DNA from 3 places in the Lichenibacterium dinghuense genome. Region 2 is predicted to be linked to each of the others. Evidence: riboswitches for the same ligand, from Rfam matches in the RefSeq annotation. Region 2 holds a riboswitch; each other region holds the start of a gene.
The links. A riboswitch is a leader RNA that binds a small molecule or an ion and turns the genes downstream of it on or off. The one in region 2 is predicted to bind thiamine pyrophosphate.
Positions count from the first base shown of each region.

Region 1: another riboswitch for thiamine pyrophosphate. It lies ahead of thiC (phosphomethylpyrimidine synthase ThiC); the one in region 2 lies ahead of L7N97_RS25910 (ABC transporter permease).
Region 3: another riboswitch for thiamine pyrophosphate. It lies ahead of thiO (glycine oxidase ThiO); the one in region 2 lies ahead of L7N97_RS25910 (ABC transporter permease).

Region 1 is NZ_JAJLMN010000001.1:571,637-581,006, reverse strand. It holds gene thiC (phosphomethylpyrimidine synthase ThiC) at 1-1,477, opposite strand, end outside; TPP riboswitch at 1,585-1,690, opposite strand; gene L7N97_RS02750 (hypothetical protein) at 1,805-2,254, shown strand; gene L7N97_RS02745 (SPFH domain-containing protein) at 2,393-4,183, shown strand; gene L7N97_RS02740 (hypothetical protein) at 4,187-4,387, shown strand; gene truB (tRNA pseudouridine(55) synthase TruB) at 4,454-5,410, opposite strand; gene rbfA (30S ribosome-binding factor RbfA) at 5,415-5,828, opposite strand; gene infB (translation initiation factor IF-2) at 6,004-9,165, opposite strand; gene L7N97_RS02720 (RNA-binding protein) at 9,242-9,370, opposite strand, start outside.
Region 2 is NZ_JAJLMN010000001.1:5,391,781-5,401,150, reverse strand. It holds gene L7N97_RS25940 (DUF808 family protein) at 1-181, opposite strand, end outside; gene L7N97_RS25935 (alpha-hydroxy acid oxidase) at 294-1,553, shown strand; gene L7N97_RS25930 (hypothetical protein) at 1,550-1,765, shown strand; gene L7N97_RS25925 (hypothetical protein) at 1,844-2,014, shown strand; partial or broken gene L7N97_RS25920 (alpha/beta fold hydrolase) at 2,019-2,923, opposite strand; gene L7N97_RS25915 (carbonic anhydrase) at 2,933-3,559, opposite strand; TPP riboswitch at 3,676-3,783, shown strand; gene L7N97_RS25910 (ABC transporter permease) at 3,775-4,602, shown strand; gene L7N97_RS25905 (ABC transporter substrate-binding protein) at 4,602-5,570, shown strand; gene L7N97_RS25900 (NlpC/P60 family protein) at 5,585-6,367, opposite strand; gene L7N97_RS25895 (NRAMP family divalent metal transporter) at 6,724-8,361, shown strand; gene L7N97_RS25890 (SDR family NAD(P)-dependent oxidoreductase) at 8,403-9,131, opposite strand; gene L7N97_RS25885 (bestrophin-like domain) at 9,278-9,370, shown strand, end outside.
Region 3 is NZ_JAJLMN010000001.1:2,895,107-2,904,476, forward strand. It holds gene L7N97_RS13800 (M20 aminoacylase family protein) at 1-333, opposite strand, end outside; partial or broken gene L7N97_RS30275 (GGDEF domain-containing protein) at 586-1,629, opposite strand; gene flgI (flagellar basal body P-ring protein FlgI) at 1,721-2,830, opposite strand; gene flgA (flagellar basal body P-ring formation chaperone FlgA) at 2,830-3,306, opposite strand; gene flgG (flagellar basal-body rod protein FlgG) at 3,312-4,103, opposite strand; gene fliE (flagellar hook-basal body complex protein FliE) at 4,273-4,608, opposite strand; gene flgC (flagellar basal body rod protein FlgC) at 4,605-5,024, opposite strand; gene flgB (flagellar basal body rod protein FlgB) at 5,035-5,412, opposite strand; partial or broken gene L7N97_RS13840 (response regulator transcription factor) at 5,838-6,506, shown strand; TPP riboswitch at 6,723-6,846, shown strand; gene thiO (glycine oxidase ThiO) at 6,898-8,118, shown strand; gene thiS (sulfur carrier protein ThiS) at 8,115-8,411, shown strand; gene thiG (thiazole synthase) at 8,413-9,201, shown strand; gene L7N97_RS13860 (thiamine phosphate synthase) at 9,198-9,370, shown strand, end outside.

The sequences.
Region 1 (9,370 bases), 4.8 Mb from region 2:
CGTCGCGGTCGGGGAGACCCAGGTGCTCCTTCGGCGTGACGTAGCAGAGCATGGCCGTGCCGAACCAGCCGATCATCGCGGCGCCGATGCCAGACGTGATGTGGTCGTAGCCCGGCGCGATGTCGGTGGTCAGCGGCCCGAGAGTGTAGAAGGGGGCTTCGCCGCACTCGGCGAGCTGCTTCTCCATGTTGACCTTGATCTTGTGCATGGGCACGTGGCCCGGCCCCTCGATCATCACCTGGCAGCCCTTGGCCGAGGCCACCTTGGTGAGCTCGCCGAGGGTTTCGAGCTCGCCGAACTGCGCGGCGTCGTTGGCGTCTGCCAGCGAGCCCGGCCGCAGGCCGTCGCCGAGCGAGAAGCTCACGTCGTAGCGGCGCATCAGGTCGCAGATCTCGTCGAAGCGCTCGTAGAGGAAGCTCTCCTTGTGGTGGGCGAGGCACCAGCGCGCCATCATCGAGCCGCCGCGGCTCACGATGCCGGTGACGCGGCGCGCGGTCAGCGGCACGTGGTGCAGCCGCACGCCCGCGTGGATGGTGAAATAGTCGACGCCCTGCTCGGCCTGCTCGATCAGCGTGTCCTTGAACACCTCCCAGTCGAGCTTGATCGGGTCGCCGCCGACCTTCTCCAGCGCCTGGTAGATCGGCACCGTGCCGATCGGCACCGGCGAGTTGCGCACGATCCACGAGCGGATGTTGTGGATGTTGCGGCCCGTCGACAGGTCCATGACCGTGTCGGCGCCCCAGCGGATCGCCCAGACCAGCTTCTCCACCTCCTCGGCAGCGCCGGACGTCACGGCCGAGTTGCCGATGTTGGCGTTGACCTTGACCAGGAAGTTCCGGCCGATCGCCATCGGCTCGAGTTCGGTGTGGTTGATGTTGGCCGGGATGATGGCGCGGCCGAGCGCGATTTCGCTCCGCACGAACTCCGGCGTCACGAAGGCCGGCAGGCTGGCGCCGAACGACTCGCCGTCGGCGAGCTTGGCCTCGGCGTCGGCCTGCGCCGCCTCGCGCGCGAGGTTCTCGCGGTGCGCGACGTAGGCCATCTCTTCCGTGACGATGCCCGCGCGGGCGAACTCGTATTGCGTCGCCATCTGGCCGGGGCGCGCGGCGCGCAGGATGCGGTGGGCCGGGCAGGGCTCGGCGACGCGGTCCTCGGGCAGGTTGCCGTTGTCCTCGGGGCGCACGGCGCGGCCCTCGACGGCCTCGAAGCCGCGGGCCGCGATCCAGCCCTCGCGGATGGCGGGCAGGCCCTGGCGCAGGTCGATGCGGGCGCCGTCCTCCGTATAGGGGCCCGACGGGTCGTAGACCCGCACCGGCGGTTCCTTGGGGTCGGTGAGCGTGATCTCGCGGAACGGCACGCGGAGCTGCGGGTGGGACTTCGGCGAGGCGTAGACCTTGCGCGAGCCGATGATCGGGCCCGTGGTGACGGTGTCGGGCGCCGGGGCGGCGTTGCGGGGTTCGGACGGTTGAAGCGACATGGATCTCCTCCCGAGAGCACGGGCGCGTGCTCGCTGCTGAGAACAGGCCGCGCGGGGCGGCCTGCGTTGGAGATCCGGGCGCGATGGGTGAGGAGGAGCCGGGCGCGGGGGCGCGGCAGATCCGTCCCTTCGCCGGCATGACCCGGATCAGGTTCAAAGGGATCGGCTCGCCGCCGTCTCAGCCCCGGTCATGGGACGCCCCTCGGACGGGGTGAGACTGCGCTCCCCGGCGGGCGGTCGTCAAGCACGCCCGCGGCCGTTTGCGATCCGTTTCCTCGCGCGGGCGTTGACGGCCCGAGCCGCATCTCCGCGGCGGAGGTCCCCCGCATGCGCCATCTCCTCGCGGTCCCGCTCCTCGCCGTCCTGGTCGCTCCGGCCGCAGCGGCGCCCGCCTCGCGCGCCGCCCACATGGACGAGTACCTGTCGATCTGGGCGCACAACGACGCGATCAACCCCGACACCGTGACGCGTCTCTACGGGCAGCGCGTCGACTATTACGGGCGCGCGATGTCGGCCGGGGACGTCTATCGCGACAAGCTCGCCTTCGTGCGCCGCTATCCCGTGCGCTCCTACGCGGCCGTGCCCGGCACCGTCAGCAACGACTGCTCGGACGCGACTCCGCGCTGCCGCGTCTCCGCCGTGATGCGCTGGAGCCGGGCGGGCCGCGGCGGGGGGCGGGAAAGCGGCACCAACACCGTGCGGCTCGACCTCGCGCGGGAGGACGGCACGCTGAAGATCGTGCGCGAGAGCGGCGAGCCGGTGTCGGGTCGGCGCTGACATCCAGAGCTGCAATAAAGATCGCGGTCCTCTTCAACGGGGCCGCGATCAGGCGTAGAAGATGCGCGGCCAGCCGGGACGGCCCACGGTCCGATTCGAGTACCATGACGAGGCGCCGGCGGCCGTCGGTATCCACCCATGTCGGACCTGTCTTCGCTGCTCGGCTTCCTGGTCGAGCATCCCCTCTACGACGCCCTCGCGGTCGTCCTCCTCGCCCTGTTCGGCGCCGTGCTGCGCGGCAGCTTCGTCTACATCCCCAACACGCAATACGGCATCGTCGAGCGGCGCTGGAGCGCCCGGCGCACGCGCGAGCCCTTCGCCCCCATGGCGGTCAACGGCAACGCCGGCTTCCTGCCCGAAGTGCTGCGCGGCGGCTGGCACACGCTGCAGCCCTTCCAATACGTGGTGCACAAGCGCTCGCTGATCGGCATCGACCAGATCGCCTATCTGGTGGCCCGCGTCGGCCGCCCGCTCGAATCCGGCCAAGCGCTCGGCGAGTGGCCGCACGACGTCGCGGTCGACGACGCGCGCGGCTTCCTCGACGGCGGCGGGCAGGCCGGCCCGCAGCGCCGGATCCTGCGCTCGGGCACCTACGCGATCAACACCGCGCTCTTCGCCGTCATCACCGAGGACGACATCCACCACCTCGACGCGGCCAAGAAGGATGACGCCCAGTTCCAGGCCACCCTGCTCGACCGCGCCGGCTTCCAGCCCGTCGTGATCAAGGACGACCGCATCGGCATCGTCACGGTTCAGGACGGGCCGGCGCTCCAGCACGGCGAGATCATCGCGCCCACGGTCGGCACGGACGCCGCCAACCCGGACCACTTCCACAACTCGTTCCAGAACATCGGGCGCTTCCTCGCCGCCGGCGGGCGGCGCGGCCGGCAGGAGCAGGTGCTGGTCGAGGGCACCTATTTCCTCAATCGCCTCTTCGCCACCGTGGAGGTGACCGGCAAGCGCCGCATCGAGATCGGCACCGTCGGCGTCATCAACTCCTTCGTGGGGCGCGAGTCGGACGAGGCCATCACGGCCGAGAACGGCCGCGGCCGCACGGTCGAGGTCGGCAACCGGGGCATCTGGCGCCGGCCGCTGGAGCCCGGCAAATACGCCATCAACCCCTACGCGGCCGAGGTCGTGGACGTGCCGACCACCAACTTCCAGCTCCGCTGGATCGACGGCGTGGTCAGCGCCGCCGCGATCCCCAACGGGCGCTCCTACGACGACGCCCTGCGCGAGATCCCCGTCATCACGCGCGACGCCTTCGAGATTCTGGTGCCGCTGTCGATCGTCGCCCACATCTCGCCGGTCAACGCCCCCCACGTCATCCAGCGCTTCAGCCAGATCGAGCGGCTGGTGAACCAGACGCTCGACCCCTTCGTGTCCTCCTACTTCAAGGACACGGCGCAGCGGAACACGCTGCTCGACTTCATCGAGCGGCGCGTCGAGATCGGCAAGGAGGCGCTCGCCGCCATGAAGGCGCGGCTCGCCGAGCACCGCATCGAGATCGAGGAGGTGATGATCGGCACGCCGCGCCCCGCGCCCGGCGACACCCGCATGGAGGCGATGCTGGAGCAGCTGCGCGCCCGCCAGCTCGCCCGCGAGGAGCAGAAGACCTTCGCGGACCAGCAGGAGGCGGCCACCAAGCGCAAGGCGCTGAACGAGCAGATCGCGCTGGCCGAGCAGCAGGCCGGCATCACCCGCTCGGAGCTGTCGATCTGCATCGCCGAGAACGAGGGCGCTGCCGAGACGGCGAGGAAGCGCAAGGCCGCGGACGGCATCCGCGTCATGGCCGAGGCGGAGGGCGCGGCCGAGACGGCGCGCAAGACCCGCGCCGCCGAGGGCATCCGCGTGATGGCCGAGGCGGAGGCCTACGCCGCCAAGGCGAGGGCGGAATCCTTCGGCGGCACCGAGAACCTGATGCGCTAGGCCATGATCACCGCCCTGGTCGAGATCGCCAAGGACAGCCGGACGCCGCTCGTGCCCTCGGTGGTGATGGGCGGCGCGGGCGGCGAGGCGGGCACCATGGCGGGCGGCCTGCCCGGCCTGCTGCTCGCCCTCGCGGCCAAGGACCTCGTGCCGAAGACGGAGGCGCTCCTCAACGGCGCGGCGGACGGGCCGGGGCGGCGCTGACGCGCCCCGATCCCGCCAGCGGGGGTGCGGGTCCCGTCGGGGAGCGTTCCCCGACGGGGGAGAGCGTCAGAACGGCAGGTTGAACACGCGGTAGGGCTGGAGCGCGCCCTGCTCGACGGGGCCGAAGGCCACCACCGTGCCGCCGCAGTTGGCCCAGGCCATGCCCTCGGCCGGCGCGTCGCGCCCGCGCAGGATCAGCGCCTGGCCGCGCCGCAGCCGCGCCGCGTCCTGGCGCACGATGTCGACGTGCGGCACCTCGCCGAGGCCCGCCTCGACGCGGCGGAGCTGGCCCGTGAAGGCCGCGGGATCCTCGCCCTCGCCCGGCAGCACGGCGCCGTCGGCCTCGAGGAAGGGCCCGACGCGGGTGCGGCGCAGGGCGTTGACGTGGCCGAGGCAGCCCAGTGCGTCGCCGAGGTCGCGCGCGATGGCCCGCACGTAGGTGCCCTTGCCGCAATGGGCTTCGAGCACCGCCTCGTCGACCGAGCACTCGATCAGGTCGAGCGCGTGGATGGTGATCGGCCGCGCCGCGAGCTCGAACACCTCGCCCTCGCGGGCGCGGTCGTAGGCGCGCTCGCCGTTGACCTTGATGGCCGAGTAGGCCGGCGGGCGCTGCATGATGGTGCCGAGGAAGGACGGCAGCAGTGCCTCGATCTGCTCCCGCGTCGGGCGGAGGTCCGAGGTCGCGACGACCTCGCCCTCGGTGTCGTCGCTGTCGGTCTTCACGCCCCAGCGGATGCGGAAGCGGTAGCTCTTGGCGCCGTCCTGCACGAAGGGCACCGTCTTGGTGGCCTCGCCGAAGGCGATCGGCAGCAGGCCGGAGGCGAGCGGGTCGAGCGTGCCGGCATGGCCGGCCTTCTTGGCGTTGAACATGTGCTTCAGCCGGCCCACCGCGTGGGTCGAGGTCATGCCGACGGGCTTGTCGAGCACCAGCCAGCCGTTCACCTCGGCCTTGCTCCGGCGCGGCGGCCGGTTGACGGGGCGTGGATCGGCGGGGCGCGCGTCCTGCGCTTCGGTCGTGCTCATCGTGTCAGTCCTGATCGTGTTCGTCGTCGGCCCGGATGTCGCGCTGCACCGCCGGGGAAGCCAGCAGCGCGTCGATCCGGGCGGATTTCTCGAAGCTCTCGTCGACGCGGAACTTCAGGTCGGGGGCGAACTTCAGCGCCACCTTGTGGGCGAGCTCGCTGCGCAGCAGCTTCTTGTGCTTCTCCAGCGCCTCGACTACCGGCTTCACGTCGCCGCCGCCGAGCGGCATGACGTAGACGTTGGCGATCTTGAGGTCCGGCGACATGCGGACCTCCGGCACCGTGACGACGAGCCTGTCGAGCACGGGGTCGTTCAGCGCGCCGCGCGACAGCATCTCGGCCATGACGTGCCGGATCAACTCGCCCACGCGCAGCATACGCTGCGACGGCTGGGCGCCGGAATGATGGACTCTGGACATGGAGGTTCTCGGTCCTGGACCTGTGGGCGGCCGTCCCGCGGCCCCCTGACAATGGCGTCGGCGCGTCTTCGCCGCCACGCCGGGCCGGGCGCTGCGCCGGCCTCAAACGAGATGCGGGAAGGCGGACCGTCCGGCCCGCCTTCCCGCCGACTTCACCCCGGAGGGCGCCCGCCAATCAGAGCGAGCGCTTCTCCTCGTGGACGCGGTAGCACTCGATCACGTCGCCCGAGCGCATGTCCTGGTAGGACTCGAAGGCCATGCCGCATTCCTGGCCGGCCACCACGTCCTTGACCTCGTCCTTGAAGCGCTTGAGCGTCGACAGCTTGCCCTCGTGCACCACGACGTTGTCGCGGATCAGGCGCACGTTGGCGCCGCGCTGGACGTTGCCGTCCGTGACGCGGCAGCCCGCCACCTTGCCGACCTTGGAGATGTGGAAGACCTCCAGGATCGTGGCGTTGCCCAGCATCTCCTCGCGCAGGTTCGGCGGCAGAAGGCCGGACATGGCCGCCTTGGCGTCGTCCACGAGGTCGTAGATGACGTTGTAGTAGCGGATCTCCTGGCCGTTCTGGTCGGCGGCGGTGCGCGCCTCCTTGTGGGCCCGGACGTTGAAGCCGACGATCAGCGCGCCCGAAGCCTGGGCCAGCGTGACGTCCGACTCGGTGATGCCGCCCACGCCGGCGTGGATGATGCGGGCGCCGACCTCGTCGTTGCCCACCTTCTCCAGCGTGGCGATGATGGCCTCGACCGAGCCCTGCACGTCGCCCTTGATGAGCAGCGGCAGCTCCTTCTTCCCGGCGGTGCCGAGCTTGTTCATCATGTCGACCAGCGAGCCGCGCACCGAGGCGCCGCGGGCGGCCGCCTTCTCGCGCTTCACGCGCTCGCGGTATTCGGTGATCTCGCGGGCGCGGGCCTCGCTCTCCACCACCGCGACGCGGTCGCCCGCCTCCGGGGCGCCCTGGAAGCCCAGGACCTCCACGGGAAAGGACGGACCCGCCGACGTGACGGGATCGCCGGTGTCGTCGAGCAGCGCGCGCACGCGGCCCCACTGCGAGCCGGCGACCACGATGTTGCCGATCTTCAGCGAGCCGCGCTGCACCAGCACGGTGGCGACCGGGCCGCGGCCGCGGTCGAGCCGCGCTTCCACGACGGTGCCCTCCGCCACGCGGTCCGGGTCGGCCTTGAGGTCGAGCACTTCGCTCTGCAGCTCGATCGCCTCGAGCAGCTTGGGCAGGCCCGTCTTCTGCAGGGCCGACACCTCCACCTCGAGCGTGTCGCCGCCCATGCTCTCCACCTGCACGTCGTAGTGCAGCAGCTCGGAGCGGACGCGCTCGGGCTTGGCGCCCGGCTTGTCGATCTTGTTGATCGCCACGATGATCGGCACCCCGGCCGCCTTGGCGTGGTTGATGGCCTCGATGGTCTGGGGCATCACGCCGTCGTCCGCCGCCACCACGAGGATGACCACGTCCGTCACCTTGGCGCCGCGGGCGCGCATCGCCGTGAAGGCGGCGTGGCCGGGCGTGTCGATGAACGTGATGGCGCCGCCGGACGGCGACGTCACCTGGTAGGCGCCGATGTGCTGCGTGATGCCGCCGGCCTCGCCCGACACCACCGCGGTCTTGCGGATCGCGTCCAGCAGCGAGGTCTTGCCGTGGTCGACGTGGCCCATGATGGTCACGACGGGCGGGCGCTGCAGCAGCTCCTCGTCGGTGCTCGGCTCGTCGAAGAGGCCCTCCTCGACGTCCGACTCGGACACGCGGCGCACCGTGTGGCCCAGGTCCTCGGCGATGAGCTGCGCCATGTCGGCGTCGATCACGTCCGTGATCTTGGCCATGTGGCCCTGCTTCATCAGCATCTTGATCACGTCCACGGCCCGCTCCGACATACGGTTGGCGAGTTCCTGGATGGTGATGGTCTCGGGGAGCACGACCTCGCGGGCGAGCTTCTCCTTGACCTGCTGGTTGCCGAAGCCCCTCATCTTCTGCGTGCGGCGGCGGAAGGCGGCGACGGACCGCGTGCGATCCTCCTGCTCCGTGGTGGCCGTGGACACGGTCAGGCGGCCGCGGTCCTTGGCGGGGCCGGAGCGCGACGGGCGCGGCACGGCGAGGCGGGCCGGCGCGTTGGCGAGCGGACGGCGCAGCACGGGCTGGAGCCCGCCCTCCGGGCGCGCGGCGCTGGCCGTGGGCGGGCCGCCCGCGGGCGCGAGGCGGCGCGCGGCCTCCTCCTCGGCGCGGCGCTTGGCTTCGAGCTCGGCGGCGCGGCGGGCGTCCTCCTGGCGCTGGCGCTCCTCGGCGGCGGCGCGCTCGACCGCGGCGGCGGCTTCGCGCTCGGCGCGGCGCTTGGCCTCCTCCTCGGCCTTCCGGCGGTCCTCCTCCTCGCGCGACTTGGCGCCGACGAGGGCGCGGGCGCGGGCCTCGCGCTCCTCCTCGGTCAGGGTGCGGAGCACCACGCCGGTCTGCGGGCGGTTGCCGCCCGGACGGGCCGGGGGCGCGCCGCGGCCGCCGGCCGCCGGGGTGGGCCCGCGACTGCCGGACGCGGGCGCACCCGCGCCGGGGCGGCCGCCAGCCGGCGACGGAGCGCGGCCGGCCGGCTGGCCGGGACGCGCGGGCTGGCCCGGGCGTGACGGGACCGGCGCACCGCGGGGCGGCACGGAGCCGGTCGCCGGGCGGGTGGCGGGCGCGGCCGGGCGCGCCGGGGCGGCCTGGGCCGTCGGCGCCGCGGTGCGGACCGGAGCGGCCGGCGACGGCTGTGCGGCTGCGGGTGCCGGGGCGGCCGGCTGCGGGGCCGGAGCGGGCTGCTGAGCGGGAGCGGCGGCCTGCGGCGCGGGCGCCTGCGGGGCCGGAGCCTCAGCCTTGACGGGAGCGGGGGCCTCGACGGGCTTCGGCGCGGGAGCAGCCTCGGCCTTCGGCGCCTCGGCCACGGCCGCGGGCGCCTCGACGGGCTTCGGCGCAGGGGCGACCGGGGCGGCCGGCGTCTCGGCCTGCGGGGCGGCCGGGGCCGCCGGCTTGGCGAGCTCGGGCGCGCGAGCCTGCACGGGCGCGGGCTGGGCCGCAGCCGGGCGCGGCGCGGCGACGGGCGCCGCCGGTGCGGTCGAACGCTGCGGCGCCGCGGCGGGGGCGGCCTGCGCGGGCGCGGCCGGGCGCGCGGGGGCGGCCGCGGGCGCCGCCGGTTTCGCGGGCGCCACGACGCGGCTCTTCACCTTCTCGACGACTACCTGCTTCGTACGGCCGTGGGAGAAGCTCTGGCGGACCGTGCCCTGCTCGACCGGCCGCTTCAGCGACAGGGTGGCCTTCGGGGTCACGCTCAGAGTCTTCTCGCCAACGTTGTTCGGTTCACTCATGAATGATTCGTCCTGAGGGCCGTGTCCGTGCCCTGATCCTGCGAGCGCCGAAGCCGATCTTCGGCAAGCCTCTCGCTCAGTCCTCGATAAGTTCCGTCTCGATCGTCGGTTCGGACACCGCGGTCTCGGCCTTCGGTGTCCCGCGATAGCGCGCCAGTCGCCGCGCCCGCGCCACAAATCCCTCGGCGGCCGTACCCCCGGCCAC
Region 2 (9,370 bases):
GCTCGCGGTCGGGCGAGAGGCCCGCGACGTAGCGCGGCGTCACGGCGGTGTCGTCGACCACCACGCCGGCCGCCTTGAGCCCGACCCGGCCGGAGGTGCCCGCCACGTCGTCGAGCGAGGCGGCGGCCAGCTTGGCGATGCCCGCCACGTCGTCGAGCAGCGCGAAGAACCCGGACGGCATGGCGTGTTCCCGATCGGGCGCCGGTCGCGGCGTCTACCGGCGTCAACGGCCGGAACGTCCATCCGGCTCCGTCATTGACCATTACGGATCGGACAGGGAGGCCGGGGGCGCGATGGCGGGACGCGAGGACGAGGACGTCGACCGCCTGCCGGAGCGCTCGCAGCGCGCCCTGGAGCGCCTGAAGGACCCGCGCGAGCACGCCCTGGCATCGGCGCTCGACCTCGACGACTTCGCCCGGTTGGCCAAGGCGAGGCTGCCGAAGGCGGTCTACGGCTACGTGGCCAACGGCGCCGAGGCCATGGTGGCGCGCGACAACAACCGCTCGGCCTTCCAGCACTGGCGCATGGTGACGCGCGTGCTGCGCGACGTGTCGGCGCGCTCGCAGGAGACGACGCTCTTCGGCAAGCGATACGCCGCGCCCTTCGGCATCGCGCCGATGGGCGCCTCCGCGGTCGTGGCCTACGACGCCGACAACGCCATGGCGCGCGCCGCCCGCGAGGCCGGCATCCCCTTCGCCCTGTCGGCCAACTCCATCACGCCGCTGGAGGAGGTGGCGAAGACCAATCCCGACAGCTGGTTCGCCGCCTACCAATCGCCCGATCCTTCGAAGATCGAGCGCATGCTCGGCCGCGTCGAGCGCGCCGGCTACGAGGTCTACATGCTCACGGTCGACGTGCCGGTGGGCTCGAACCGCGTCAACGATAAGCGCGCCGGCTATTCCATGCCGTTGCGCCCGACGCCGCGCCTCACCCTCGATGGGCTGACGCACCCGCGCTGGCTCGCCGGCACCTTCGGCCGCACGATCCTGAAGCGCGGCGTGCCGGAGATCTCCAACCTCGAAGCCGACCACCGCGTCGGCATCTTCTCGCGCGAGGTGGCGGTGATCGCCGGCCACGACGACTTCGGCTGGCGCGAGGCCGAGCTGATCCGCAAGCTCTGGCCCGGCAAGTTCGTCATCAAGGGGGTGCTGTCGGCCGAGGACGCCCGAATCGCGCGCGAGCTCGGGGCCGACGGCGTCGTGGTGTCGAACCACGGCGGGCGCCAGCTCGACGCCGCTGTGTCGCCCCTGGAAGTGCTGCCCGAGGTGCGGCGCGAGGCCGGCGGCATGGCGGTGCTGTGCGACAGCGGCTTCCGCCACGGCACGGACGTGCTGAAGGCCCTGGCGCTCGGCGCCGACTTCGTGATGGTGGGCCGGCCGTTCCTGTTCGCCGCGGCCGTTGCCGGGGAGGCCGGCGTGCAGCGCGCGATCGGCATCCTGTCGAAGGAGATCGACATCGACCTCGCGCTGCTCGGCGTGAACGAGGCGCGCGAGGTCGGGCCGGAGGCTTTGCGGGAGGCCTTCACGCCTCCCCGGATGGGAGAACCCGCATGAAGATCGGCGACAAGGTCCGCTTCCGGCGCGAGGCGGCGCACCGTGACACCCTCGGCCCCATGGCCGACCAGATCGGCACGGTGGTCGACGTCGGCGAGGCCGACGGGGTCGAGACGCTGGTGGTCCGCTACGGCGACAACGGCCCGCTGGAGGCCGGCACCCCGGCCTCCGAGTTCGAGATCGCCGACGACGACGACGCGGAGCCCGCCTGAGCGCGACCCGATCGCCCCGGCGGCGCGTTGGATCCGTGCGGGCCCGGCCGCCCGCGCATCACCCGAGGAGGAGGTTCCATGCCCGACGATCAGCCCAACCCGGTCGAGGTGCCGTCCGACGCACCGGTCGAGGCGCCGCAGCCGACGCCCGACGTGATCGACCCCGCCATCGGCATCCCGACGGGCCCGAGCCCGACGCCGACCAGCCCCGGCACGCCCGGCGCCCCGCTCTCGCCCGGACCGGCCTGAGCGGTCAGGCGCCCATCAGGCCCAGCAGCGCTTCCACCACGGCCGCCGGCGCTTCGCCCGGGATGTTGTGGCCGATGCCGGCGAGCACACGGCGCCGGTAGGGCCCGTGAACTTCCTCGCATCCGCGTCCTCGGCGTCCGGCGGCCCGACGCCGTCGTCCGCGCCGCAGAGCGACACGGTCGGCACGGCGATCGACGGCTGGGCAGCGATCCTGCGCTCGACCTCGGCGACGGCGGGGTCGCCCGGCACCAGCCCGAAGCGGTGGCGGTAGGAGTGGATCACCACGTCGACGAAGTCGGGGTTGTCGAAGGACGGAGCGGTGGCGTCGGACAGGGTCGGCCCCTCGACCCAGCTCGGCGACCACAGGCGCCACAGCAGGCGGCAGAAGCCGCGCCGGTCCGCAGCGAGCCCGGCGCGGCCCCGCTCGGAGTGAAGATAATACTGGTACCAGAGGCGATGCTCTGCCTCGGGCGGCAGCGGTCGGCCCGATCGCGCGATGTCCTGGACGTTGTAGCCGTCGCCGGTGACGAGGCACCGCACCCGCTCGGGCCACAGCGCCGCGACGATGCAGGCGGCGCGGCCGCCCCAGTCGAAGCCCATCAGGGCCGCGGACGGGATGCCGAGCGCGTCGAGCAGGTCGAGCAGGTCTCGCGCCAGGACAGCCTGTTCCCCTGAGCGCGGCGTGGCGGGGTCGCGGAAGCGCGTCGGGCCGTAGCCGCGCAGGTAGGGCACGATCACTCGGTGACCCACCGCGGCGAGCGGCGGCGCGACGCGGTCGAAGCAGCGCGGGTCGTAGGGGAAGCCGTGGAGCAGGATGACCGGCGGCCCGTCCGCCGGCCCGCTCTCCTCGCAGGCGATCGCGAGCGTCGGGGTCAGCGCCGTGATGCGGCGCTGGTCGGCGGCCGGCATGGGACGGAGCTACTCGAAGAACTCGACGACGCCGTCGTCGAGGTCGTAGCGCGCGCCGACGATCTTCAGGCGCCCGTCGCGCAGCGGCTCCTGCAGCATCTGCTCCGTGTTGCGCAGCCGGTCGACGATGCGGCGGACGTTGTGGCGGACGGACCGGTCGAGCAGATCGTGGTCGCCCTCCTGCTTGGCGCGGATCACCGCGGGCAGGATGGGCTCGATCATCTGGCCGATGCTGCCCGGATATTCCGTGCATTGCTCGACCACGCTGACAGCCGCGCCGACGGCGCCGCAGCGCTCGTGGCCGAGCACCACGACGAGCGGCGCGCCCAGCACCGCGACGCCGTATTCGATGCTGCCCATGGCGGCGAGGTCGACCACGTTGCCGGCGTTGCGCACGATGAAGAGGTCGCCGAGGCCCCGGCCGAACAGCAGCTCGGGGGACACGCGGCTGTCCGAGCAGCCGACCAGCACGCAGAACGGACGCTGCTCCTGCGCCAGCGCGGCGCGGCGCTCGGCGCCGAGGAGCTGCGGCCGCGGCGCGCCGCCGGACACGAAGTGGCGGTTACCCTCCTTGAGGAGGGCGAGGGCTTCGTCCGGGGTGACGCGCTGGCCGGCGGACGTCGCGGGGGTGGTCATGGGATTCCTCTGTCGTGAGCCTGATGTGCTTCGAACGCCCGAGTCGCGGAAACGATCGCCCTGCCCCGCCCGCGGATTAAACCCTTGCTGCATCGGCCTCCCGGCCGGTAACGTCCCGCCCATCGTCGGGGTGCCCGAATCGGGCTGAGAGCCTTCCACCGCGGAGGCGACCCGTTGAACCTGATCCGGGTCGTGCCGGCGGAGGGAACGACAGCATGCCCGAGGCGGGTGCCGCGGCCCCTTCAGACCTGTCCCGCCGCCGCCGCCCGCGTCAGGCCCGCCTGCCCCTCGCGGCCATCGTCACCGGCACGGGCGCGCTTGTCGTCTGGGAGGTCGCGGTCCGCGCGCTCGACACGCCGGCCTACGTGCTGCCGGCGCCGTCGCGCGTCGCGCAGACGCTGGTGCGGCAAGCGCCGCTGCTGTGGCGCGACGCGCTGGTGACCGGCGGCGAGATGCTGGGCGGCCTCCTCGTCGGCACGCTCGGCGGGATCGCCGTGGCGCTCTTGATGGCGCAGTCGCGCCTGCTGGAGCGCGCCGTGGGGCCCCTGCTCGTCGTCGCTCAGGCGCTGCCGGTCTTCGCCATCGCGCCGCTGCTCGTCGTGTGGTTCGGCTTCGGCGTGGCGTCGAAGCTCGCCATGGCGGGGCTGATCATCTTCTTTCCCGTCTCGACCAGCCTGTTCGAGGGGCTGCGCCGCACCGACCCCGGCCTGATCGACCTCGCCCGGCTCAACGGAGCGTCCCGTCGCGACACGCTGTTGCTGATCCGCCTGCCCTCGGCGCTGCCGGCGCTCGGGGCGGGGCTGCGCGTGGCCGCCGCGGTGGCGCCGCTCGGCGCCGTGGTGGGCGAATGGGTGGGCTCGTCGTCGGGCCTCGGCCTCGTGATGCTGCACGCCAACGCCCGCATGCAGACCGACACGGTGTTCGCGGGGCTGACCATCCTCGTCGCCTTCTCGCTGGCCCTGTGGGCCGCCGTGGGCTGGCTCACGCGACGCATGGTCCCCTGGGCGCCCGACACTCTCTCCTCACTCACCGGAGTCCCCTGATGCGATTCCCATCCCTGGCCGGCGCGCTGCTGCTCGGCCTCGCGTCCGTTCTGCCGGCGCAGGCCGCCGATCCCTCGCCGGCTCCGGCACCCGTGGCGCCCCGCAAGGTGACGCTGCTGCTCGACTGGTTCGTGAACCCGGTCCATGCCGCGATCGTGGTCGCGAAGGAGAAGGGCTTCTTCGCTCGCGCCGGCCTCGACGTCGACTTCGTCGAGCCCGCCGACCCCTCCATGCCGCCGCGCCTCGTCGCCGCGGGCCAGGGCGACATCGCCCTGACGTACCAGCCGAACTTCTACCTCGACGTCGCGGCGGGCCTGCCGATCCAGCGGGTCGGGACGTCGATCCAGACGCCGCTGAACACCGTCATGGTGCTGGCCGACGGGCCGATCAAGTCGCTCGCCGACCTCAAGGGCAAGACGGTCGGCTATTCGGTGGCGGGCTACGAGACGGCGCTGCTCGGCACGATGCTGGAAAGCGCGGGGCTGAAGCTCGACGACGTCAAGCTCGTCAACGTCAACTTCGCCCTCACGGCGCCGCTGATCGGCGGGCAGGTCGACGCGGTCGTGGGCGCCTACCGCAACGTCGAGTTCTTCGAGATGCAGCTGGCCGGGCATCCGGGCCGCCTGTTCTTCCCCGAGGAGCACGGCGTGCCGCCCTACGACGAATCGATCTTCGTCACCAAGGTCGAGAACGCCCGCGCGCCCTTCGTGAGGCCGTTCCTCGACGCGGTCGGCCAGGGCCAGCTCTACATCCTGGACCACCCGGACGACGCCTGGGCGGCCTTCGTGCACGCCTATCCGAAGCTCGACGACGCGCTGAACAAGCTCGCCTGGACCGCCTCGATCCCCCGCCTCAGCGCCGACCCCGCCGCGACCGACGGGGCGCGCTACGCCGCCTTCGCGGAGTTCATGAAGGGCAAGGGGCTGATCGACAGGGTGGAGCCGCTGGAGCGCTACATCGGCAAGTGAGGCCCCGAGGGGCTTCAGACGTCCCCGCCGTCGGCGAAGGCCGGCGCCGGGCCCGATCCGCCGCCGAGGCTCTCCAGGCGGAGCGCGTGGGAGAAGCGTCGGCCGTACCAGCTGTCCGGCAGGAAGGCGCGGACCTGGACGCCCGTCGGGCGCGACGAGCCGTCGGGGCCGAGCCGGACCGAATCGGTGCAGTCCACGAAGCTCGGCACGCCGCGGACCGCGCCCATCCACAGCACGACGTGGCTGAGGCGCCCGGCGTCCGAGGTGATGAACAGGAGGTCGGCGGGGCGCAGCGCCGCGACGGCCTCGGCGTAGCCGCCCGGCGCGATGCGGGACAGCGCGGCGCTGCCGCGCCCGCCGGGGCCGCCCACGACGGTCGCCTCCGCCTGCTCGCCGACCGCGGTGGGCAGCTTGATGCCGAGCGCGCGGTTGAAGGCCAGCGAGGTGAAGTTGGAGCAGTCGAGCCCCCGCCCGTTCGCCCCCGCGCTCACGGGGCGCCAGGGCCAGCCGGCGGGCGGGTCGAACTCCGGCAGATGGTGGTGCTGGTAGCCGAGGCCGACGAGGCGCGTCGCCTGCGACAGCACGCGATGGGCGATGTCGCGGCGGTCGTCCGCGAGGCCGGCGGGCGCCGGCAGCACGCGCGCCGGCGGCCCCCAGGAACCCCAGCGCGCCCGGCTGTCGTCCCCGTACCAGTCCCGGCGCGGGACCACGCCGTCGTCGCCCGCGGCCAGAGCCGGCCCGGCCGGGCCGAAGGCGGCCGCGGCGAGGCCGCCCGCCAGGAAGTTCCGTCGCCGCATCGCCCCCTCCACCCTGCCCTGCCGTCGCCCGCGGCCCTTACCGTATCCCAGCCCCGCGTCCAGCGCCGCCCCTTTCCGTTTGACAGGGCCGCGAGGGGCGTCCAGAGGGGGATCGCGGGACTTAGCTGCGACGAAGCTTCGGTGCCGCTCCCCATCCCGTTTCGACGCCGCGGCCGCGAGGCCGCGCATCCGGAGCACCACCTTGAACGACGGCCCCAGTAGGCCCGCCGGTCTGACCCTTCAGCCGGCGGGCTCACACTCGCGATCGATCAGCCAGAAACGCGCCGCGGGCGCGGGTGCGGGCGCGTCCGACTGACGCCGGCCGTCTCCGCGCGCCGCCGCGCGGGAGACGACCCATGAACAAGCCCCTCAAGGCTTCCGAGATCAAGGAAGCGGCCAACAAGCACGCCGTGCTCGACGCGGCCCACATCGGCAACATCCGCGGCGCGCTCGGCAGCATCGACATGCTCGACACGGCCCCGCGCCGCGGCGCGGGGCAGCGCCTGCGCACCCTGCTCGCGATCCTCGGCCCCGGACTCATCGTCATGGTGGGGGACAACGACGCCGGCGCCTTCGGCACCTACACCCAGGCCGGCCAGAACTACGGCACGACCCTGCTGTGGACGCTGCTGCTGCTCGTGCCCGTCCTCTACGTGAACCAGGAGATGGTGCTGCGGCTCGGCGCCGTGACCGGGGTGGGCCATGCGCGGCTCATCTTCGCGCGCTTCGGCCGGTTCTGGGGCGCCTTCAGCGTGCTCGACCTCTTCGCGTTGAACGGCCTGACGATCGTCACCGAGTTCATTGGCATCGCGCTCGGCCTCGACTATCTCGGCGTGCCCAAGGCGCTCGGCGTGGTGGTCGCCGCCCTGGTCATCATGGGTGTGGTGTCGACGGGCGACTTCCGCCGCTTCGAGCGCTTCGCGCTGATGCTGGTGGCGGGCAGCCTCGTGCTGGTGCCGATCTTCGTCATGGCGCACCCGCCGCTCGCCGAGGTGGCGCACGACCTCGTCGTGCCGGGCCTGCCGCGCGACGCCAAGCTCAGCGACGTCATGCTGCTGATCATCGCCATCGTGGGCACGACGATCGCGCCCTGGCAGCTGTTCTTCCAGCAGAGCTACGTGATCGACAAGCGCATCACCCCGCGCTTCATCAACTACGAGCGGGCGGATCTGTGGATCGGCATCGCCCTGGTGGTGCTCGGCGCCGTCGCCATGATGGGCTTCGCGGCGGCCTCCTTCGCGGGCACGCCCGACTTCGGCAAGTTCGTCGACGCCGGCGCGGTGGCGGCCGGCATCGAGGCCCACGCCGGCCGCCTCGCCGGCGTGCTCTTCGCGATCGGGCTGATCGACGCCAGCATCATCGGCGCCTGCGCGGTGTCGCTGTCCTCGGCCTACGCCATCGGCGACGTGTTCGAGGTCAACCATTCGCTCCACCGCGGCCCGCGCGGCGCCAAGGGCTTCTACGCCGTCTACGCCGGGCTGATCGCGGTCGCGGCCGCCATCGTTCTGACGCCCGGCGCGCCGCTCGGCCTGCTCACCAACGCCGTGCAGACCCTGGCCGGCGTGCTGCTGCCGAGCGCCACCGTGTTCCTGCTGCTGCTGTGCAACGACCGCGCGGTGCTCGGCCCTTGGGCGAACGGACGCGCGATGAACCTCCTCACGGGCGCGATCATCGCCGGCCTCGTCGTGCTGTCCGTGATCCTCACCGCCTCGGTGCTGTTCCCGGACCAGACCGACGAGACCGTCATCCTCTGGATCCTCGGCGTCGGGACCGCCCTGGCCCTCGTCGCGGGCATCCTGTCGGGCGGGCTGACCAAGGCCGGGCCGGCGCATGATGGCGACCGCCTGACCTGGCGCATGCCGCCGCTGTCCCGGCTCGCCCCGGCGCACCTGTCGCGGTCGAGCCGGCTGTGGATGGGCGTGCTCCGCCTCTACCTCGTGCTGGCCGGCGGGCTCGTCCTGGCCCGCATCGTCGCGCTGGCGATGGGGAGCTGAAGGGCCTATTCGATCACCGGCGGCCGTCGACGGCCGCCGGTTCACCCCTTCGTGCGCAGGGTGGAGCGGCCGCCGTCGACGCCGATCACCTGCCCGGTGATCCAGCCCGCGTCCGGCCCGAGCAGGAAGGCGGCGAGCGAGGCGCTGTCGTCGGCTTCCCCGAGGCGGCGGGCGGCGTGCATCTCCGCGATGCTCTTCGCCATCGCCTCGTTGCGGGTCAGCCCCTCGGCGAGCGGCGTGCGGGTGAGCGACGGCGCGATGCAGTTCACCCGCACCTTCGGCGCCAGCTCCGCGGCCAGCGCCAGCGTCAGGCCCTCGACGGCGCCCTTGGCCATCGACACCGAGGCGTGGGCCGCGAAGCCCTGGCGCACCGCCACGGTCGAGAACAGGACGACCGCGGCGTTCTCCGCGGACCGCAGGTGCGGCGTCGCAGCCTTGACGGCGAGCGCCGCGCCGAGCGCGTTGACGCGGAAATCCCGCTCGAAGTCGGCCTCGCTCAGCGAGCCGAGCGGCTTCAGGTTGATGGTGCCGACCGCGTAGACCAGGCCGGCGAGGTCCCCGCCCTCGGCCGCCTCGGCGACGGCCCGCGCGACCGCGGCGCCGTCCGCCACGTCGCAGACCGACGAGGCCGCGCCGATCTCGCGCGAGGCGGCGGCGAGCTTGGCCGGGTCGCGCCCGACGAGGTGGACCCTCTCGCCCCGCTGCGCCAGCCGCCGCGCCACGGCCGAGCCGATCGCCCCCGCGCCCCCGAAGATCACCGTCGTCGCCACGTCGCCCCTCCCCGATGTCGCTGGCAAAGCTGCGGCGGGGTCCGCCGAAATCAAGGGTCGGGGGCGATGTGTCGGACTCGCTCCGACGGTCCCGCATCTTCGGTTACAGATCCGATCTGCCCACCGATCCTCCACCGGATGCCGCCTTGACCTTCGCCCTCGTCCAGTCGCTCAGCCTCGGCTCGCTGTTCTTCGTCGTGTTCGCCGCGCTCCTGCTGGCCAGCGAGGCCGGGCACCGG
Region 3 (9,370 bases), 2.5 Mb from region 2:
CATGGCCGTGTGGCCGTCGTGCCCGCAGGCGTGCATGACGCCGGGGGTCGCGGAAGCGTAGGGCAGCCCCGTTTCCTCCAGGATGGGCAGCGCGTCGATGTCGGCCCTGAGCCCGATCGCGTCCTTCGAGGGCTCGCGCCCGCGCACCACCCCCACGACGCCGGTGCCGGCGAAGCCCGTCAGCACCTCGTCGACGCCGAACCCTTCGAGCTTCTCGCGGATCACCGCGCTCGTGCGGTGCTCGGCGAAGGCCAGTTCCGGGTGGCGGTGGAGGTCGCGGCGCCACGCCGTCATGTCGGCCTCGAAGTCGGCGATGCGGTTCTGGATGGGCATGGGATGGGGTCCGGGATCGGCGGCGCGCGATGCTGTATCGCATGCAACGCAGGCAAATTCGATGCCGCCGCGGGCCTCCCGCCGGTCACGCCGCCGAGCGGTGCGCCCCGGCCGGGCTCGCCGCGGCGTCGCCCTCGACCACCACGCGGTCGCGCCCGCCGTGCTTGGCCGCGTAGAGGCAGAGGTCGGCCCGGCCGACGAGCGCGAGGAGGCCGTCCCCGCCGCCGCGTCCCGCCCGTCCGTCTCCCCCGCGACGCCGATGCTGACCGTGGTGCGCAGCGCGCCCGCCGGGCCGTCCAGCACCACGTGGGCGAAGAGCGCGCGGATCTCGTCCGCCACGGCCCGCGCGCGGACGAGGTCGGCGCCGGGCAGCAGGGCCGCGAACTCCTCGCCGCCGACGCGGCACACGAGGGCGGTCGGCGGCAGGTAGTCGTGGGCGAGGCGCGCGAAGGCGACCAGCAGCCGGTCCCCGCCCGGGTGGCCGTGGCGGTCGTTGACGAGCTTGAAGCCGTCGAGGTCCATCAGCAGCAGCGCGGCGGGCCGGCCGTCGCGCCGGCAGGCGCCGAGCAGGGCCTCGCCCGAGCGGTTGAGCGCGCGCCGATTGCCGATGCCGGTGAGGGGATCCTCCAGCGCCTCGCGGCGGTGCTCCTTCGCGGTGCGCTCGCGGCTCATGCCGACCGACGCCACCGCGACCGCGACCGCCATCGTCACGGTCTCGATCCCGAGCAGCGCCCCCCACAGTTGCGCCACGTTGGGCCCGAAGCTCGCGAAGCCGAAGGTCGGGCCGAGCACGGTGCGGAGCGCGAAGAAGCCGCCGTGCAGGCCGAAGACCCAGGCGGCGTGGCGCTGGGCCTGCAGCCCGTCGCGGCCGCGGCGGTGCTCGCGGACGATGGCGAAGCTGTAGGCCGCCACGATCGCCGAGGTCAGGGCGATGCGCGCGCCCTGCGGCGGGTCGAGCAGGGCTGCGACGAGCATCCACAGGAGAGCGCCCGCCGACACGGCCTCGAAGGGCGCGGAGCGGCGCTCGAAGCGCCTCACGGCGCCCCACAGGAGCCCGTAGGGCAGCATCAGGGCGGCGTTGCCGAGCACCCGCACGGGGGCGCGGAAGTCCGTCGGCGCGAGCAGGATCAGGGCGAAACCCGCGCCGAGGCACAGGAAGGCCGCGCCGGACCAGCGCAGCAGCCGGCAGGAGCGCTCGCCGCCGCGCCCGGCGCGCGACAGGTGCAGCATCAGCGCGCCCAGCGCGAGCAGCACGGCGACGGACATCGTGAGCAAGGTGACGGGGTCGAATGCCATTGCCGACGGAGTCCGGGGGCGGTCGCGTGAGTCGGAACCACGATAAAGGCGCGTCGGTTAACACCCCCTGCGCGCGATATCCTGTGATGTCTTACTGCGCCACGAGGTCGGCCTGCAGGGCGCCGGCGGACTTGATGGCCTGCAGGATGGCGATGATGCCGGAGGGCTTGAGGCCGATCTGGTTCAACCCGTTGACCAGCGTCTTCAGGGTGGTGCCGTGCAGCACGTTCAGCGTGCCCTTGGGCTCCGACGACGAGATGGCGGTCGAGGGCACGACCTGCGTCTTGCCGCCCGACAGCGGCTCGGGCTGGGACACCTGGGGCGATTCCGTGATCCGCACGGTCAGGCTGCCGTGCGTCACGGCGACGGTGGAGATCTGCACGTCCTCGCCGATCACCACCGTGCCGGTCCGCTCGTCGATGACCACGCGCGCCGGCATGTCGGGCTCGACCGTGAGGTCGCCGATCTCCGCCATGAAGCGCGCCGCCCCGACGCTCGGCGGGCACAGCAGCGACACGCGCCGCAGGTCCTGCTCGCGCGCCGCCTGCATGTGGAAGCGCGTGCGGGTGAAGCCGTTGACGGCGTCCGCGATCCGCACGGCGGTCTTGAAGTCGGGGTTCTTCAGCTCCAGCACGAGCGCGCCGCCCGGCCCGAAGCTCCCCGGCGCCTCGCGCTCCACGATGGCGCCGTTGGCGATGCGGCCCGCCGTGGGCACGCCCTGGCTGTAGGTTTCGGCGGCGCCCGCCGCGGAGGAGCCCGACACCGAGACGGACCCCTGCGCCACGGCGTGGGTCTGGCCGTCGCCGCCCATCAGCGGCGTCATGATGAGGGTGCCGCCGAGCAGCGACGTGGAGTCGCCCAGGGACGACACGGTGACGTCGAGCGGCTGGCCGCGGCCGGCGAGCGGCGGCAGCTGCGCCGTGACGATCACGGCCGCGACGTTGCGGTTGCGCAGCGGGATGTTGCGGACGTTGACGCCCATGCGGTCGAGCATGGACTGCACGGCCTGCTCGGTGAAGGGGGCGTTGCGCATCGTGTCGCCGGTGCCGAGCAGCCCCACCACGAGGCCGTAGCCGACGAGCTGGTTGTCGCGCATGCCGGCCAGCGTCGCGATGTCCTTGATGCGGACCGCGGCGGCGGCGGGGGCCGCCGCGCCGGCGAGCGCCGCGGCGGCGAGGGCGAGCAGGACGGCGCGGCGCATCAGCCCGGCCCGCCGCTCGGCGCCACGTGCACGGCGCCGTCGCCCCCGATCGTGCCCGCGACGGTGAGGCCGGACTCCAGGTTGCGCACCGGGATGACGTCGCCGACCGCGCCCGCCTGCAGGGCCGAGCCGTAGGTCGCGATGGTGAGGCCGCCCTCGGAATACACGATGCGCACCATGGCGTTCAGCGACACGACCTTGGGCTCGCCGATCGCGTTCTTCGGGATGGGCAGGTTCGGCAGGAGCGTGCGCCGCGACGTCTTGTTGACCAGCGCGCCCCGGTCGAGCACGGCGGCGGAGCGGCCGGCGAAGTCGTCCGGCATCTGCATCTCGGTCAGCATGCCGTCGCGGATGACGTCGCCGGGGTAGATCACCACGGCGGGGACGGGCACGAACTGCGCGGCCGCGGCGGGCAGGGTCGAGGCGGCGAGCAGCAGCGCGGCGGCGCGTAGGCGGGGGCAGAGGCAGCGGTCCACGCGCGTCACCCTCGGGTGCCGGTGGTGAGGGTCGAGCCCATCTGGTCGCAGGCCTGGATCACCTTGGAGTTCATCTCGTAGGCGCGCTGGGCCGAGATCAGGTCCGAGATCTCCTTCACCGGGTCGACGTTGGAGGCCTCGAGGTAGCCCTGGCTGATCGTGCCGATGCTGGGATCGCCCGGCACGCCCACCACCGCCGTGCCCGAGGCCGCGGTTTCGCGGAACATGTTGGAGCCGAGGTGGTCGAGGCCCGTCTCATTGGCGAAGTTGGCGAGCGTGAGCTGGCCGAGCTGCGTGGGCGTCGTGGCGCCGTTCACCGTGCAGGTCACGATGCCGGTCGAGGAGATCGTCACGTTGGTGCTGTTCGGCGGGACGATGATGGAGGGGCTCACCGCGTAGCCGTCGAGGCTGACGAGCTGCCCGCTAGCATTGGTGTTGAACGCGCCGGCGCGGGTGTAGACCGTGTCGCCGTTGGGGCCGGTGAGCTGGAACCAGCCGCGGCCCTGGATGCCGAGGTCGAAGGTGTTGCCGGTGTTGGTGAAGGAGCCCTGCGTTTGCAGGTTGCGGATCGCCGCCATGCGGACGCCGAGGCCGAGCTGCGCGCCCTCGGGGATCGTGTTGCCCGAGCCGCGGTTCGACACGCCCTGCAGCCGCTCGGCCTCGTACATCAGGTCCGAGAACTCCGCCTTGCCGCGCTTGAAGCCCGTCGTGTTGATGTTGGCGAGGTTGTTGGCGATGACCTCGACGTTGGTCTGCTGGGCCGACATGCCGGTGGCGGCGATGGCTAGGGCGCGCATTCAGGGGGTCCCCGGAGCCCTTCGGCGCTGACACGCGCTCGGGCTCGTTGCTGTTACTCGGACACGGAGGGAGGCCGACGGTCCTCGGCGAGGTCCGTCGGCGAGCGCGACGGCGCGCCGGCGCGGGCGCGGGGCCGTCGGCGATGCGTCGCCGACGGCGGGGAGCCGGCTAGATCGCCATCCGGCTGATCTCCTGGAACGCCGCCACCGACTTGTCGCGGATGGCGAGCGCGGTCTGCAGCGACTCCTGGGCCGACATCACGGACTGCACGACGTCCTGGGTCGAGGCCTTGCCCTCGATGCCGGAGATCGAGGCCGCCTCGGCGGCCTTCATCTTCTTCACGGTGTCGCCCGTCACCTGGGACAGCACGGAGCCGAAGTCGGCGCCCCCGGCGGCCGTGGCGGAGCTGGCGGCGGCCGAGGCCGCCGAAGCCGCGGTCGAGCCGAGCGAGGGCGCGAGGCTCGACAGGGCGGAGGTGACGAGCGGCAGGGCGGCGACGATCATGAGTTTCCTTTCAGGAGGTCGATGGTCATGGAGATCAGGTCGCGCGACTGCTTGATGACCTGGAGGTCCGCCTCGTAGGAGCGGTTGGCCTCGCGCATGTCGCCCATCTCGGAGATCATGTTGACGTTGGGCATCTTCACCGCGCCCTTCTCGTCGGCGGCGGGGTTGCCGGGGTCCTGCTGGACCTGGAAGGCGGACGGGTCCTCGCCGATGTCCTTCACCGCCACCACGTCCTGGCCGGCGATGCGGTCGAAGGTGTTCTCGAAGGTGATGGTCTTGCGGCGGTAGGGGTCGGCGCCCGGCGTCGCGCCGGTCGACTGGGCGTTGGCGAGGTTCTCGGACACGACGCGCAGCCGCGCCGATTGGGCGGACAGGCCGGAGCCCGCGACGCGCAGCGCCGCCTGGAGGGCGTCGATCATCGTGCCCTCACTTGGCGGCCGACATCAGCATGGCGTGAAAGCTCTTCACGATGCCGGTGTTGAGCGAATAGGCCCGGTTCACGTCGCCGGCCTTGATGAGCTCCTGTTCCAGCGCGACCGAGTTGCCCGACTCCGTCACCTCCCAGGGCGCCTCCTCCTTGATGGCGGCGGCCTGGGCCTGCATCGGGTCGAGGGCCATGTGGTTCGGGGCCGTGGAGGCGAGCTGCAGCTCGGTCTTGTCGAGCACCTCGGAGAAGGGCTGCAGCGTCTGCGCGCGGTAGCCCGGCGTCGACGCGTTGGCGACGTTGGAGGCGATCACCGACTGATCGGTCGACAGCCAGCGGGCCTGGCGGCCGGCGAGGTCGAACAGGTGGATGGGGTCCACGGCGAAGCTCCCCGGCTCGTGTTGGAGGACGGGGTCGACCGTGCCGCCTCAAACTTGCACGGGGCTGTTTCGGGTCTTCGCGGGCGATCCCGAAGACGAGGACGCGCCCGCCCGGCTCGAGAACGAGTATGCGACGATCGCAACGGGCCGAGGCGGCCCGTCATGTCGAATGTTAATTTCGCGTTGCTCGATCGGCGGCCCCGCATCCCGCATCGTGACATGATCGTCGTCCGGAGCCGGGCATGGCGCGGCGGAAGATGCTTCCCCACGCGCCCGTTTCCCTCTGTGATCCCCCGCACGAGGCGCACCGGGCGGGAAACGCTTTCTTAAGCATGACGCCCCTAAAAACTTCCTCAGTTGGTGAACGAAATCTGAGCGCGGCCCGGTCGAGCGGGCCCGCCCCGCCGCCGAGAAGGGTGACCCCGATGCTGATTCTGATCGACGACCGGGAAATCGTGGCGGTGGGCTACGCCGGCGGCTTCAAGTCCGAAGGCGTGTGCTCGACGGGATTCTGCCCGGCCGACTTCCGCGGCTGGGTCGAGACGGTGGCGGACCACGACCTCCAGGCCGTCGAGGCCTTCCTGATCGGCAACTGCCGCGACCGCGGGAGCTACCCGGGCTGGATCCGCGAGCGCTCGAACGCGCCCATCATCGCCATCAACGAGACGCAGTCGCTCGACCAGACGCTGGACCTGTTCGCGGCCGGCTTCGACGACGTGGTGCGCAAGCCCATCCACGTGCGCGAGCTGCTGGCCCGCATCGACGCCATCCGCCGCCGCGTGTCGGCCGGCGCCGCCAAGCGCGACGACGTGGCCGTGGGCGAGATCCGCGTGTTCTTCGACGGCCGCGACCCCGAGATCCGCGGCGAAGCCTTCCTCTTGCCGCGGCGCGAGCGCCGCATCCTGGAATACCTCGTCAAGAACCGCGGCCGCCGCGTGTCCAAGACGCAGATCTTCAACGCCATCTACGGCATCTTCGACGAGAACATCGAGGAGAACGTGGTGGAAAGCCACGTGTCGAAGCTGCGCAAGAAGCTGCGCGCCAAGCTCGGCTACGACCCGATCGAATCCAAGCGCTACCTCGGCTACTGCCTGGAGGACCCCGCGGCGGCCGCGCCGGCCGGCCTGTGGGACGGCGACCAGGCCAACGTTGCCGGGCGGGCGCTGGTGGCCGCGGCGGCCTGAGGCGGACGGAGCCTTCCTCGAACCAAGCACGGCCGCCGAGGGACGAGCCCCGGCGGCCGTACGCGCGCCGCGAGGTCGGCCGCGGGCGAAGGGCCTTGACCCGTCCCCGCCGGCCCTCCATTTTCCCGATGTTCCACGGAGATCCCCGCCAAGGGGCTGAGACACCGCTGGGCCCGGCACCGGGCGGCGCGGAAATCCATAGAACCTGATCCGGTTCGCACCGGCGTAGGGAATGGAACCGGCCCCGCCTCGTCGCACAAGCCGGTCCCCTCACCCCCGCCGTGTCGGGGAGTGATGCACGATGGCGGGCGCACCCGTCCTGTTCAACGCCCTGGGCCCGCTGCCCGCGGCCCCCCCCGGCCCCGCGCCGGAGGTGCCGGCGCGCGTCGACGTGGCCGTGGTGGGCGGCGGGGTGATCGGCCTGTCGGTCGGATGGCGGCTGCTCCGCCGCGGGCTCACCGTCGCGGTCTTCGACGCCGGCGTGGCGGGCGGCGGCACCAGCTCCGCCGCCACCGGCATGCTGGCCGCGGAAGCCGAGCACGAGCCCGGCGGCGACCCGCTGCTCGGACTCTGCCTCGAAAGCCTGGCGCTGTGGCCCGCCTTCCGCGACGAGCTCGAAGCCGACGCCGGCCTCTCCATCGACTATTGGGAGAAGGGCACGCTGGTGGTCGCGGTCGGCCGCGACGAGGTGGACCGCCTGCGCGCCCGCCACGCCCTGCAGCTCCGCGCCGGGCTCGACGCCCGCTGGATGGGCCCTTCCGCGGTGCTCGACCTCGAACCCGGCCTGCGCCCCAACGTGTCGGGCGGCATCTTCTGCCCCGGCGACCATCAGGTCGACCCCCGCCTCACCGTCGCGGCCCTGCGCGCGGCCTTCGTCCGCCGCGGCGGACGCCTGGTCGAGGGCGCCGCGGTGGATGCGCTCGACCTGTCGGGGGGACGCGTCGCGGGCATCACGATCGGCGGGCGAGTCTGCCGGGCCGACACGGTCGTGATCGCCAGCGGCGCCGCCGCGGCCTCGGGCGGCCTGCTGCCCGCGGGGCTGCACCTGCCGCTGCGCCCGCTCAAGGGCCAGTCCATGGCGCTGAGGCCGCGGCCGCGGTTCGGCCGGAACCAGCCGCTGCCGCTCGACCACGTCGTCTGGACCGCCGAGGTCCACATCGCGCCGAAGTCCGACGGCCGCATGATCGTCGGTGCCACCATGGAGGAGGCCGGCTTCGACCCCCACGTCACGGCGGGCGGGCTCTACGCCCTGCTGGAGGGCGTGCGGCGCGTCCTGCCCGGCGTCGAGGAGATGGCGGTCGAGGGCGTGTGGGCCGGCTTCCGCCCGACCACGGAGGACGACGCGCCGGCGCTCGGCGCCTGCGCGGTGCCGGGGCTCGCCTTCGCGGCCGGGCACCACCGCAACGGCTACCTGCTGGCCCCCGTCACGGCGCGGGCGGTCGAGGAACTGGTGATCGAGGGCGCGGTGGCGGGCGCGGCGGCGGGGTTCGGCATCGGACGGTTCGCGGGGAGGGACGCATGAGGCTGACGGTCAACGGCGAGGCGCGCGACACCGAGGCCCGCAACCTCGCGGCGCTGTGGGCGGCGGAGACCGCGCATCTGAGGGTTCCCACGGATGCGGGTGCTTGGGGAAGCACGGGGGACGAAGCTGCAGGAGAGGGGGCACCCGCGCCCGCTGGCGCCCCTGAGCCGCCCTCGCGCCGCGGCTTCGCCATCGCGCTGAACGGCGAGGTGGTGCGGGCGGCGCGCTGGGACGACACGAGGATCAACGAGGGCGACCGGGTGGAGATCATCCGCGCCGTGGCGGGAGGCTGACATGACGGACGACGCACACCAGGTCGACGACGCGCTGGTCATCGCGGGGCAGCGCTTCTCGTCGCGCCTCATCCTCGGCACGGCCGGCTATCCGACGCAGCGCATCATGGCCGACGCCGTGGAGGCCTCGGGCTGCGACATGGTCACGGTGTCGATGCGGCGCATCTCGCTCGACGGCCACGGCTCCGACACGGTGAGCCTGCTCAAGGGCCGCCGCTTCCTGCCCAACACGGCGGGCTGCGAGACGGCGCGCGACGCCATCCTCACCGCCGAGCTCGGCCGCGAGGCGCTGGGCACCGATTGGGTCAAGCTCGAGATCATCGGCGACCGCGAGACCCTCTATCCCGACGCGGTCGAACTCCTCAAGGCGACGGAGAAGCTGGTCGAACTCGGCTTCGTCGTGCTGCCCTACTGCTTCTCCGACCCCGTGCTGTGCCAGCGCCTAGCCGACCGCGGCGCCGCGGCCGTGATGCCGCTCGGCTCGCTGATCGGCTCGGGGCTCGGCGTGTCCGACCCGGCGCTGCTGGAGCACCTGTGCCGCCGCTCGCCCGTGCCGGTGATCGTCGACGCCGGCCTCGGCACGGCCTCGGACGCGACGATCGCCATGGAGCTCGGCGCCTCCGCGGTGCTGCTCAACACGGCGGTCTCCAAGGCCGACGATCCGGTGCTGATGGCTCGCGCCTTCCGCCACGCGGTGGAGGCCGGGCGCCTCGCGCACCGCGCCGGCCGCATCCCGGCCCGCCGCCGCGCCGAGCCGTCGAGCCCGCAGATGGGCCTCCTCGGCTCGTGACGCTTCCGGTCTCCGGCAGGCCTCTGCCGGGGAGGCTGCTGGTCGTCACCGACCGGCACCAGGCGGCGGAACCGCTGCCCGAACTCTGCGGGGCGCTGCTCGCCGCGGGCCTGCGCTGGCTGTGGCTGCGCGACCGCGACCTACCCCCGGCGGAGCGGCGCGCGCTGGC